Regions from separate parts of the Desulfobaculum xiamenense genome, predicted to be linked through region 1. Evidence: predicted binding sites of a transcription regulator. Region 1 holds the regulator's gene; the other holds the start of a gene.
The links. Region 1 encodes sigma-54, which starts transcription at its own class of promoters, with help from an activator protein. Its sites were predicted from a motif close to CTGGCACGGNNNNTGCTT; they were not measured.
Positions count from the first base shown of each region.

Region 2: GGQ74_RS14615 (YeiH family protein) is a predicted target of sigma-54. The motif match lies at 2,830-2,847, and genes of this name have one in related genera.

Region 1 is NZ_JAATJA010000001.1:386,097-391,684, reverse strand. Features, by position in the region: gene rapZ (RNase adapter RapZ) at 1-730, opposite strand, end outside; gene GGQ74_RS01785 (PTS sugar transporter subunit IIA) at 734-1,183, opposite strand; gene hpf (ribosome hibernation-promoting factor, HPF/YfiA family) at 1,180-1,719, opposite strand; gene rpoN (RNA polymerase factor sigma-54) at 1,818-3,272, opposite strand; gene lptB (LPS export ABC transporter ATP-binding protein) at 3,501-4,223, opposite strand; gene GGQ74_RS01765 (LptA/OstA family protein) at 4,225-4,725, opposite strand; gene lptC (LPS export ABC transporter periplasmic protein LptC) at 4,722-5,294, opposite strand; gene GGQ74_RS01755 (KdsC family phosphatase) at 5,291-5,588, opposite strand, start outside.
Region 2 is NZ_JAATJA010000004.1:126,246-131,833, reverse strand. Features, by position in the region: gene GGQ74_RS14625 (sigma-54-dependent transcriptional regulator) at 1-217, opposite strand, end outside; gene GGQ74_RS14620 (c-type heme family protein) at 192-2,645, opposite strand; gene GGQ74_RS14615 (YeiH family protein) at 2,898-4,538, shown strand; gene GGQ74_RS14610 (hypothetical protein) at 4,548-4,718, shown strand; gene GGQ74_RS14605 (universal stress protein) at 4,853-5,299, shown strand; gene GGQ74_RS14600 (hypothetical protein) at 5,296-5,588, shown strand, end outside.

The DNA of each region.
Region 1 (5,588 bases):
GCAGGAATTCCAATTGCTTTTCCAGATATTCCCGCCCCGCTGGCGAGCCAAGGACGAAATCGGCCACGGCCTTGTCGCGCCCCGTAAATGGCCGAAGCGCCTTCTCGAAGTACGGATTCGGCAGAAACCGCAGATCGAAAACGAGGTCCGCATCCGTGGGAACGCCGTGCTTGAACCCGAAGGTGACGAGATAGACATGCAGGCCGTAGCGCTTGTCCTGCAGAAAATTCCACTTTTCTTGCAAGGTGCGGCGCAGGTCATGGATGGAATAGTCGGAGGTGTCGACCACGATCTCCGCAACATCACGCACGGGAAACAGAAGCGCCCGCTCTTCCACAAGCGCCCGATCAAGGCCGATGCCCTGCTCCAGCGGATGGGGACGGCGCGTCGCCGCGTAACGCCTGCGCAGAACCTCTTCCGAGGCTTCCACGAAGACCACTCGCGGTTCGACGCCGCTATTGCGCATGGTGGCAAGCGCCCCGGTCCATTTCTCGCGAAAGTCGGAGTGGCGGACATCGAGGCCCAGCGTGAGACCACGGTGATAGACCTCGCGCTGGCGCTGGAAAAGGTCCACGAGTTCGGGGATGAGATTCGGCGGCAATCCATCCACCGTAACGAATCCGAGGTCCTCGAAAACCTTAAGAGCCGTCGATTTCCCCGCACCGGACAGGCCGGAGAGGATGATCACCGGGAAGCTGTTTTCCGCTCCGGATGCATCACGGCCCAACATGGCTCACGCTCCCTCAAGTAGCTTGGCCAATCCCTCGCGCCCCTCGGCACAAAGGAAGGCCTTGCGAAATGCGTCATCCTTGAGCATACGCGAAATGTGGGCGAGGATGCGCAGATGCATTCCGGCCACCTTCTCTGGCGCGAGCACGAGGAAGAAGATGTGGCAGGGGCGGAAATCCAGCGCATCGAATTCCACACCCTCGGCGGAGCGCCCGACCACGAGGACGATGTCCTCCAGCGCGTCGAGCTTGCCGTGGGGGATGGCGATGCCCTCGCCGATGCCGGTGGTGCCGAGCGCCTCGCGCTCCAAGAGCACCTTGTGCGCGGCCTCCACATCGATTTCCGGCCGCCTTTCAGCCACGGCTGCCACAAGTTCGGCCAGGACCCGAGATTTGGTCCTGGCCGAAAGTTCAGGCAAAATCAGTTCGTTATCCAGGAAATCACCCAGCTTCATTCGTACATCCCGGGATCAATGAGACCATAGTCTCCCGTCTTGCGGCGGTAGATCACGTTGACCCGCTCGGTTTCGGCGTTGAGGAAAACGAGAAATTCGTAATTGAGGGTATCGAGCTGCATGGCAGCCTCGTCCACCAGCATGGGCTTGGGCTTGTAGGTCTGCGCCTCGACAATGGTCGCCTCGCGTCCGGCTTCGCCTTCTTCGAAGCTGATGACTTCGTCGCGGACGGTGCCACGGGAACGACGACGGTCCTTGCCCTTTTCGCGGAGCTTGCGGACCTGCGACGTCATCTTGTCGTACACGAGGTCGATGGAGGAGTACATGTCCTCGGACTCCTCCACGGCGGACATGTTCATGTTGTCACCGGAAAGCGTGACCTCGGCGATATGGCGGAACTTCTCCACCCCGAGATTTATCTTCAGCTCCGTATTGCCGGTGTTGGCATACTTGATCAGCTTTTCGAAGCGCTTTTGCGCGTACTTCCTCAGATGATCCGACGGTTCGAAATTCTTGAACGTCAAGCTGATGTTCATCGACGATCCTCCTTGTGATGCTGTTGGATCGATATCACTCCGTAATTTGGAGTGTACGTGCATTCAGCCCGAAAATAAAGAGTTCCGTCACGCCACCTCTAGAAAATCTCCTTGCGTTTCGAAGAGGAGAGTATGCCGAGCGCGCCGCGATACTTGGCAACGGTTCTTCTGGCAATGTTGACCTGAAGCCGTTCCTTCAGAATTTCCGCGATGCGCTCGTCCGACAGTGGATGGTGGGGGTCCTCCTCACCTATCAGGCTCTTGATCTGCGCCTTGACGCTCTCGGAGCCGACCTGACTTCCGTCGTCCAGCCCAAGGGCGCTGTTGAAGAAGAACTTCAGTTCGAACAGGCCGTGCGGCGTCGCCACATACTTGCTGGTGGTGATGCGGCTGATGGTGGATTCGTGCATCTCGATGTCGTCGGCCACATCCTTGAGAATGAGCGGCCGAAGACTGGTCACGCCGTTCTCGAAGAAGCCGCGCTGGAAGCGCACGATGCTCTCCATGACCTTATAGAGCGTGCGCTGACGCTGATAGAGGCTCTTCATCAGCCACTGTGCGGAGCGCAACCGCTCGTGGACGTAGTCCTTTTCCGGTGCGCCGCGGCCGCTCTTGAGGGAATCGAGATAGAAATCGTTGAGCGTGAGGCGAGGAAGACCGTCCTCGTTGAGCACGATGATGAAATCGTCCTCGTACTTGTAGACGTAGACGTCCGGGCTCACGTACTGCGGCTCGCTGCTGCCGTAGGCGGCACCGGGCATTGGATCGAGGGATTGGATGAGATCGAGATACTCGCGAAGTTCCTCCATCGAGATGCGGAACTTGCGGGCAAGCGGCTTATAGCGCTTGGTTTCGAGATCTTCGAGGTGCTCGCTGACGAGTTCGATGAGGATGGGGTCCTCGTAGCCGTAGGACTCGATCTGGACGAGCAGACACTCGCGCGGGTCACGCGCGGCAACGCCGACTGGATCGAAATTCTGAATGCGACGCAGCACCACCTCGACCTCTTCGGAAGTACACCCGGCGTCGGCGGCAATTTCCTCGGCGGTAGCCTGCAAATAGCCCTGCGAGCCGATGTTGCCGATGATGACCTCGCCGATGTCCATCTGGCGGGGCGTCATGTCCGACAGCCGGAGCTGCCACTCAAGGTGGCCCTCCAGCGAGGGCTTGGACGACAGCCGGGCCTCGAAGGACATCCCCTCCTCGGGGATTTCGGCCTCGCGGGCGGCGGAATTGCGGGATGTGCTCGAAAACTCGCCGAGGTAATTTTCCCAGTCCGCGCCCTGAACGGCGTCGTTCTCGCGAACGCCCTCGTCCATGACCTCGGCCGTCTGCGCAGCCTCTACGGCGCGGGCATTTTCCTCGGCCTCGGCCTTCTCCTGAGCCTGTTCGGGAACGGCCTCCTCGAGAAGCGGGTTTTCGAGGAGTTCCTGCTGGACCATATCAACCAGTTCAAACCGGGAAAGCTGCAGCAGTTTGATGGCCTGCTGCAACTGCGGGGTCATGACCAGTTGCTGGGAAAGCTTGAGCTGTTGTCTGAGTTCGAGTGCCATCGGGGCTGTTCGTCTTCTTGCGAAATGTTGGCGGTTGGGATTCCGGCGAACGGGGCACGGTCAAACATGTGTCTGAACCAACGAAAATGCCCGTCGCTCAAGGTGAAATCCATGCGGCATGAGAATGTTTTCTCAACCGCATTTGCAACATGCCACATCCGGAACAAGCTTGCAACCGAGGATGGCAAGGATTTTGAATATCGAAATTGATATAGTGATTTCGGGATGTTAGAGACTGAAGCTCTCTCCCAGATACACCCGGCGGGCCTTCGGATCGGCACAAATTTCATCCGGAGTGCCACTCAGGATGATTCGTCCCTCGTAGACGAGATAGGCTCTGTCGCAGATTCTCAACGTCTCTCGAACGTTGTGATCGGAAATGAGTACTCCGATACCTTTTTCACGAAGTCCGCTCACGATGCCCTGAATATCATCCACGGCGATGGGGTCGATGCCCGCGAAGGGCTCGTCGAGCAGCATGAACTTGGGATTGAGGATGAGGGCACGGGCGATCTCCAGCCGACGGCGCTCGCCGCCCGAAAGATGCATGGCCTTCTGGTCCGAAAGTCGGGTGATGCCCAGTTCGTCCAGAAGCTGATCCGCCCTCGCCTGCTGGGTTGCGCGGTCGAGACCGCTCTGCTCCAGCACGATCTCCAGATTCTGCCGCACGGTGAGCTTCTTGAACACCGAGCTTTCCTGCGGGAGGTAGCTCATGCCCAGCCGCGCCCGCTCGTGCAGGGGCAGCATGGTGATCTCCTCGTCGTCCAGCCGGACTGAGCCGCCTGTCGGCTTCACGATGCCCGCCAGCATGTAGAACGTGGTGGTCTTGCCCGCGCCGTTGGGGCCGAGCAGGCCGACCACTTCGCCCTGCGCGACGTTGACGCCGATGTCGTGCACGACCTTTCGCTGGCCGTACACCTTGCACAGATCGGAAGCGGAAATGACGGACATGCTACTTTCCCGCCTCGGCACCGGGGGTGAAGAATATGGCTTCCACGGGCTTGTCGCCGCCCTCGACCTCGCTGCGGTTGTCCTTGAGCCACAGGCGGATGACCTTACCGGAGATGCTGTTGTCGCCATCGGCGAGGCGCGGGTCTCCGCTGAGGGTCAAAAGGCCCTTGGCGGCATCGTACACGGCCTTGGCGCACTGGCCCTTCTTGCCCTCGCGCTCAAGGCGCACATTGCCGGTGGCCTCGATACGGGAGATGGTGCCCGGCTGCCCCTGCTTCGCGGAGGCGTCGAGGCGCACGGTCATAACGTCCGCCCATATCTTCATGTCGGGGCGCACCACCAACACGTCGCCACGGAAGACGACGGTCCGGCCGTCCTGATCGTAGACGGTCTTCTGAGAGGTGATCTTCGTCGGAACGGACGTGGACTGCGCGACCGCAAGAGGTGCGGTCATAAGCGTGGCGGCGATGGCGAACGCGGCGATACGGGGGAAGGTCTTCACGGCTTGTCCTCCATGGTCGGCTCCGCATGGCCCGTCAGTTCGGCCCGGACGCCGCCGGTGGCTGTAATCACATTGGTATCGAGATCGAAAACGACTTCCGGCGCGTCGAGAGCAAGCCCTCCGCGCACGATGCGGACGTCCTCGCGCAGGTGGATGGATCGCTTCTGCTCGCTGTATTCGAGGCGTCCGGCGTGCACTGTGGTGTCACCGGAGACGATGACCACGTCGGGCCAGAGCTGGGCGTTGCCGCTGCTCTGATCCACGGTTCCGCTCGCGGACGTGACCGTCACGGAATCATGGTCGGCGCGCTCCCACTCGATGCGCGGGGAACGGACGCTGACCACGCCGTCCTCCTGCTGATATTCGGCACCCTCGGCCTTGAGCGTCCAGCGCGAACCGTCGCCGGAACTGCGCGTCAACTCCACCCCCTGCATGGACATGTCCACCGGGGGTGCGGTGATGACGTCGTCGCCGTCCGGCCCGCCGCTGCCGATCCACACGAGATACGCCGCGCCCAAAATGGCAATCAACGAAACCGTGATGACAAGGACGAGACGCGAACGGTTCATCGGATTTTCCATTCCTCCCAGAGGATGCCCAGCTTGTCCTGCGCTTCGAGGATGAAGCGGATGCACTCGCGTACGGCACCATGTCCGCCGGGAACGGTGGACACCCACGCGGCCATGTCGCGAATCTCGGGCTGGGCGTTACACACGGCCATGGGCAGACCAACGCTGCGCAAAGGCCCGGCGTCAACCCAGTCGTCGCCAAGATAGGCGACCTGCGACATCTGCACGCCATGGGCGTCGCAAATCTGTTGCAGCAGGGGAATCTTGGCCGTGTGTCCAGCGTGGTAGTCCTTG
Region 2 (5,588 bases), on a different contig from region 1:
GGAGTTCAATGCCGCCGATGCCGGGCATGCGCAGGTCCGAGAACATGAGCGACACACGTTCGCGGGAGAGGATGTCCAGCGCTTCGTCCCCGCTGGTGGCGGTGCGGGTGGCGACGTCGGGGAACTCGCGCTTGAGCAGGCGGGCGAGGCCGCGCGCGAAATCTTCCTGATCGTCGACGATGAGTATCGCCTCAGGCTGGGCGTTGTGTATCTGCATCTGTTGCATCCGTATCCTCCGGAACGGGGAAAGTGAGCGTGAACTGTGCGCCATCGCGATTTTCGACGTCGATGGTGGCACCCATCTCGCGTACGAGGCCGTAGACCACGGCCAGTCCGAGGCCCGTTCCCCGGCCCACGTCCTTGGTGGTGAAGAAGGGGTCGAAAATGCGGCCGAGGTTCTCGCGCGGGATGCCGGGACCGTTGTCGGCAACGATGATGAGCACTTCGCAGCGGGTGGCATCGTGCACGGCGCGCAGGTGGACCTGCCCGGTATCGCGGGCCACGGCGTCGAGGGCGTTGAGCAAGAGGTTCGAGAGAATCTGTTCGAGAGACGCGGGGTCCGCCTTGATAAGCGGCAGGGCCACGGGCAACTCGGTGGTCAGGTTGACGTGACGTGCCTCGGCCTGCACGGCGAACACGTCGCACACCATGCGTAGCACATCGCCGGGATCGCAGGGACCGTCGGACGCCTTGCGCGGGCGGGCGAAGTTCAAAAGTTCCTGGAGCACGCGCTGGGCCTGCCGCGTATGGCGCAGGATGACATCGAGGTCGGCGCGCTGCTGGTCCCCCCCCGCGGCGGAGCGCAACAGTTCCGCGTAGCAGGCGATGATGCCGAGCGGATTGTTGATCTCGTGGGCGAGTCCGGCGGCCAGCTTGCCCACGGTGACGAGCTTCTCGTTGTGCTGCATGCGCGTGAGCATGAGCTTTTCGGCCGTAACCTCGCGCGCGTAGACGACGGCGCGCCCGTCGCGGTTCTGCCCCCCGCGCACGGGATAGACCGAAACCTGGAAGGTCCGCCCACCGGGGATTTCCTCCTCGTAGGACAGAGGCGTGCCCCGGCCGAGAACGCTCTGCAAGGGGCAGCCCGATCCGTTGTTGGGGTCGAGGCCCAGAAGACGCGGCGCGGCGTCGATGCCCTCGTCGGCCTGCGACGCGCCGAGCACCCGCGCGGCCTGATTGGCAAGCACCACGCGGCACCCGCCATCCATGAGCAGCAGTGGGTCCGCGATGCCCTCGAAGATGGAGCCGAGCAGGTCGTTCTGGGTGAGCAGCGTGTCCAGCGCGTTGAGATTCTCCATGGCGATGCCGAGCTGCTGGCCGAGAGCCACAAGCACGTCGCGCACCTGACCGGGTTCGATCTCCGCGTTGTCGCCGGTTTCGAGGTACAGGTAGCCCTCCACGGTGTGGTCCGAGGAACGCACGGGCACGTAGGCGCGGTCGTGGAAGACGAGTGCCTCGCCCGAGGCGACGATGCGCTGCCAGTCGTCCGGCAGTGGCGGGCGGACGTCGGGCACGGGCCACGAGTAGAAATTCTGGGATGCCAGCGTGCAAATGAAGGCGGCCCTGCGCGCCTTGAACCGCTGGCCGATGCGCGGCAGCGAGGCCTCGATGAGTTCGCGGCGGGTGTGGCTGACATTAAGCGTGTCGAGCAGACTCACGAAGAGCATGACGTCCGTGCGGCGCTCCATGGCTTCGAGGGAGAGGTCCGCCGTGCGGTCGTCCACCATGCGCCGCAGGTTCACGGCGTAGTGCTCCAGCTCGCGCCGGGCGGTGCTGAGGTGCGCGGCCAGTTCCTCCACGCCGTGCATGACGTCCTCAATCTCGTCGCCCTTGCCGAGCCGGTCCAACACATCGGTATCGGCCTGCTCGGTGAAGTGATGCCCGAGCACGTCGGTGAGGCGGCGCAGGTTGTGGACCACCACGCGATTGAAAAGCACATTGACGATGCCGAAAAAGAGCAGCGCACCAGCCACGGCCAGCGAGATATAGCCGAGCGTGGCCCCGCGGATGCGTGAGAGGGCGCTACCCACGGGCAGGGTGACGGACGTCACGCCAGCCACCACATCCGCCTCGTGGCCGAAGCCGCGCTGGCTGCCGTAGCGTTCGATGAGTTCGCGGGGGGCCTTGTCCGGCGAGCCGTGGCAGTTCATGCACGAGGTCACGAAGGTGACCGGGCGCGCGGTGATGTAGAACTGCTGCCCGGCGATGGTGTCGAAACGCGAGAAGGTCGTGGCGCTCGGATGTTCGCGGAAGTAGCGGATGAGTTCGATCTCGCGCTTGTTGGCCTCGTAGTGCGGATTGCGGGCGTTTATGGCCACGCGGCGGTAGTTGTGGGGCGTCACGTCTCCTGAGGCCATACCGTCCATCACCTTGCGCGAGATGTAGGACGTGCTCATGGCCTCGATGATGAACTGATCCTTGGGCAGCACGCGGTACATGGTGGGCCGCAGGGTGGAGCGGACATAGGTGCGCACCGCCTCCACCTGATTGAGCATCAGTTCCGCCTTGCTGGCGACCTCCGTCTCAAGGAGCGAACGCAGATGGAAATACAGGCCGCAGGCAAAGAGCAGGCCGCCGCCGAGGGCGATGCCCGCGAGGCCTATGAGGAAGCGCGTCTGGAGTTTGGTCGGTTTCGTGACTCGCATGGTGTGATGTACCCGCGCGGTGCGTCGGGCATGGTCCTGTGCATGGCACACTAGTCGGGATAGGCCGTCGGCGCAAGGGGCGGTGCGTCCTTGAGTTTACAGGTGCTTTCCGAAGTTTGCATTTCGTGACGACGACAATTGTTCAAAACGACCGTTGCGTGGGCAAGAATGGTCAACCGCAACAATGGCACAAAGATTGCCTGCAATGTCGGTGTCGTATCAACACGTTCCAATGCAAAACTGGAGGCGAACATGGCACATGGAGAGCTGGATCGTCCAGGATGTGCGCCGGTATGGATTGTCAGCGTGATCATGCTGGCCTATGCCGCGCTCGTGCAGTCCGGCGCGGTGACCGATGCGCTGAAATACCTGCACGTTCACAAGGAAATGGATACGATGGTCATCCTCGGCTACGTGGGCGGCATTCTCGGCGTGGTGACGGGAGTGCTGCTCAACGCGCGCCGGGACAAGGCGATCACCAACTTCGACACCTTCGTCATCAACACCATCCCCGGCATCCTGTTCATCGTCCTGCTGGCCATGACCATCCGCTGGTTCGCCGAACCGCTGGTGGTTATCGCGTCCAAGGGGCTTGAGGGGGCATTCGGCTTCTCCATGTACAAGGTCCTGAACCTCAACTACGTGGTGCTCGGCATCCTCGTGGGCATCATCATCACCAACACGTGGGGCATCCCGCACTTCGCGGCCTCGGGCGTAAAGACGGCGCGCTTCGTGCTCAAGATGGGCGTCATCCTGCTCGGCGCGCGCTACTCCTTCGCGGAACTGGCCAAGCTGGGCATGACCTCCGTGTGGATGATCGGCTTCTTCGTGCTGGGCACGGTGTTTATGGTGCTGTGGCTGGGGCGCATCTTCAACCAGCCCAAGTCCATGAGCGGCGTGCTTTCGGCGGGCATGGGCGTGTGCGGCGTGTCGGCCACCGTGGCCTGCGCGCCGGTGGTGCGCGCGCGGTGCTCGGAGATGGCCTACACCATCGGCACCATCCTCGGCTTCGGCGTGCTGTGCATGTTTGCCTTCCCCACCATTGGCAAGATCGTGGGCATGACGCCCACCCAGTTCGGCGCGTGGGCGGGCACGGGCATCCTCAATTCCGCACAGGTGGCGGCGGCCTGCTTGGCCTACAACGCCGTGGACATCAAGACCCTCAAGGTCGGCGAGATCTTCAACATCACCCGCGTGCTCTTCCTGCCGGTCATCGTGCTGGTGCTGGCCATGTGGTATGGCCGCGAGGTCGGACAGAAGCTCAGCTTCAAGGAAGTGGTCATCGACAAGTTCCCACTGTTCATCCTCGGCTTCCTGCTGCTGTTCCTCATGTCGTCCGTCGGCCTGTTCAGCCCGCCCAGCCACTACAAGGGCAAGTATCTCGACTTCAGCTACAGCCAGCGCACCGAGGTGACTCCTGAGGAGCTGGAGGTGGTGAAGGGTGCCGTGGCGCAGGGCGTGCCCGGTCTACACATGGAGGAGGCCGAGGCCCTTTCGGACCTCGCCCACCAGCGGCAGTTGGCCGGAAACTTCGCAGACAAGGACAACAGCGCCGTGTACGACACCACGGCCAGAAAGCGCATGGATGCGCTGGAGTCCATCCTCGCCCGCGCCAAGGGCAAGGAAATCGCCATTTCCGCGGAACTCAAGTCCGCCGTGAATCACGCCGTGAAGCAGGTCCACAAGAAGTCCAAGACCATCGTCGCGCTGACAGACGCCATGATGTGGTTCTTCGCCTACGGGCTCATCGGCCTCGGCATGCAGATCACGCGCAAGGCCATCGCGCAGGCGGGCAGTTGGCCGCTGGCCATCGGCCTCATCTCCGGCGTGACCAAGGCCACGCTGTCATTCCTGGTGGTCATCCTGTTCGTCAAGGAAGTCGTGCTCAAGTAGGAGGAACCCATGTCCGAAGTGAGAGTGGAAAATTGCGACGTGCAGCGTGACGAGCAGTCCTCCAACGAGGAGCGCGCCCTGTCGGTGTTCGCTTCCGAGCGCAACGAGGACCTGACGGCCCTCGGCTTCGTGCTCGTGGTGGTCTTCTTCGTCCTGCTGTTCACCAAATGGTTGGCGTAGTGGATGGCCGCGCGACGGCGCGGCGTCCTCCGCATGCCGACGCGGACCCGCCGGTCCGCACAGGCCCTCCCTCATCCGCCGCCCCGGCCCGTGAACACGCGGGCCGGGGCACGGCGAAACACACCGAAGGAAACATGTTCGCAAACATCCTCGTGGCAACACATGGCACCCCCGGCGCGCAGCGGGCAGAACAGCTCGCCGCGCGGCTGGCCGGGGACTGGGGAGCGCGGCTTACCGTGCTTTCCGTGGTCAACGCGGACTGGAGCCTCATGACCGGGGACGACTGGCTCAATTCCTCCGCCACACGCAACCATTTCGCGGACTACGTGGAGGCCGAGATAGACCGCGAGATGCGCGCCGTGTGGGAACGCATCCGCGAACAGATCGCCCCGCTCGATCCCGCGTTCGTGCGGCGGGTGGGGCCTCTGGAGCAATCCATAACCGACGCCGCCCGCGAAACAGGAGCGGATCTCATTGTGGTCGGAACGCGACAGCAGCGGCAGGCTCCCGGCTTTCGGGCGCGGCTGGACGACAGGCTCTTGCACCCCGAATTACCCTGTCCGTTGCTGGTGGCTCCGTGAACGTGTATTCTCGCTGGATGATGGACACGTCCGGCCAACAGTTTCGGGACATGATGGATCGCCTCATGCGCAGCGACGCGACATGGACCGAGGTCAACCTGCCGTGGGCCCCGGAATTCTGGACCGCGCTCACGCCAGAGACGCTGGCCCGCCTCAATCCCCACTGGGAAATCGCGCGGTGCGACGGCGAGACGCTCGATGTCCACGACCATCTGCTGGACGAGCCGCTCACAGTGCGCATCCGCATGCACGCGAACCACGTCTCGTGGGTGGCGGAGATCGAGCCGCT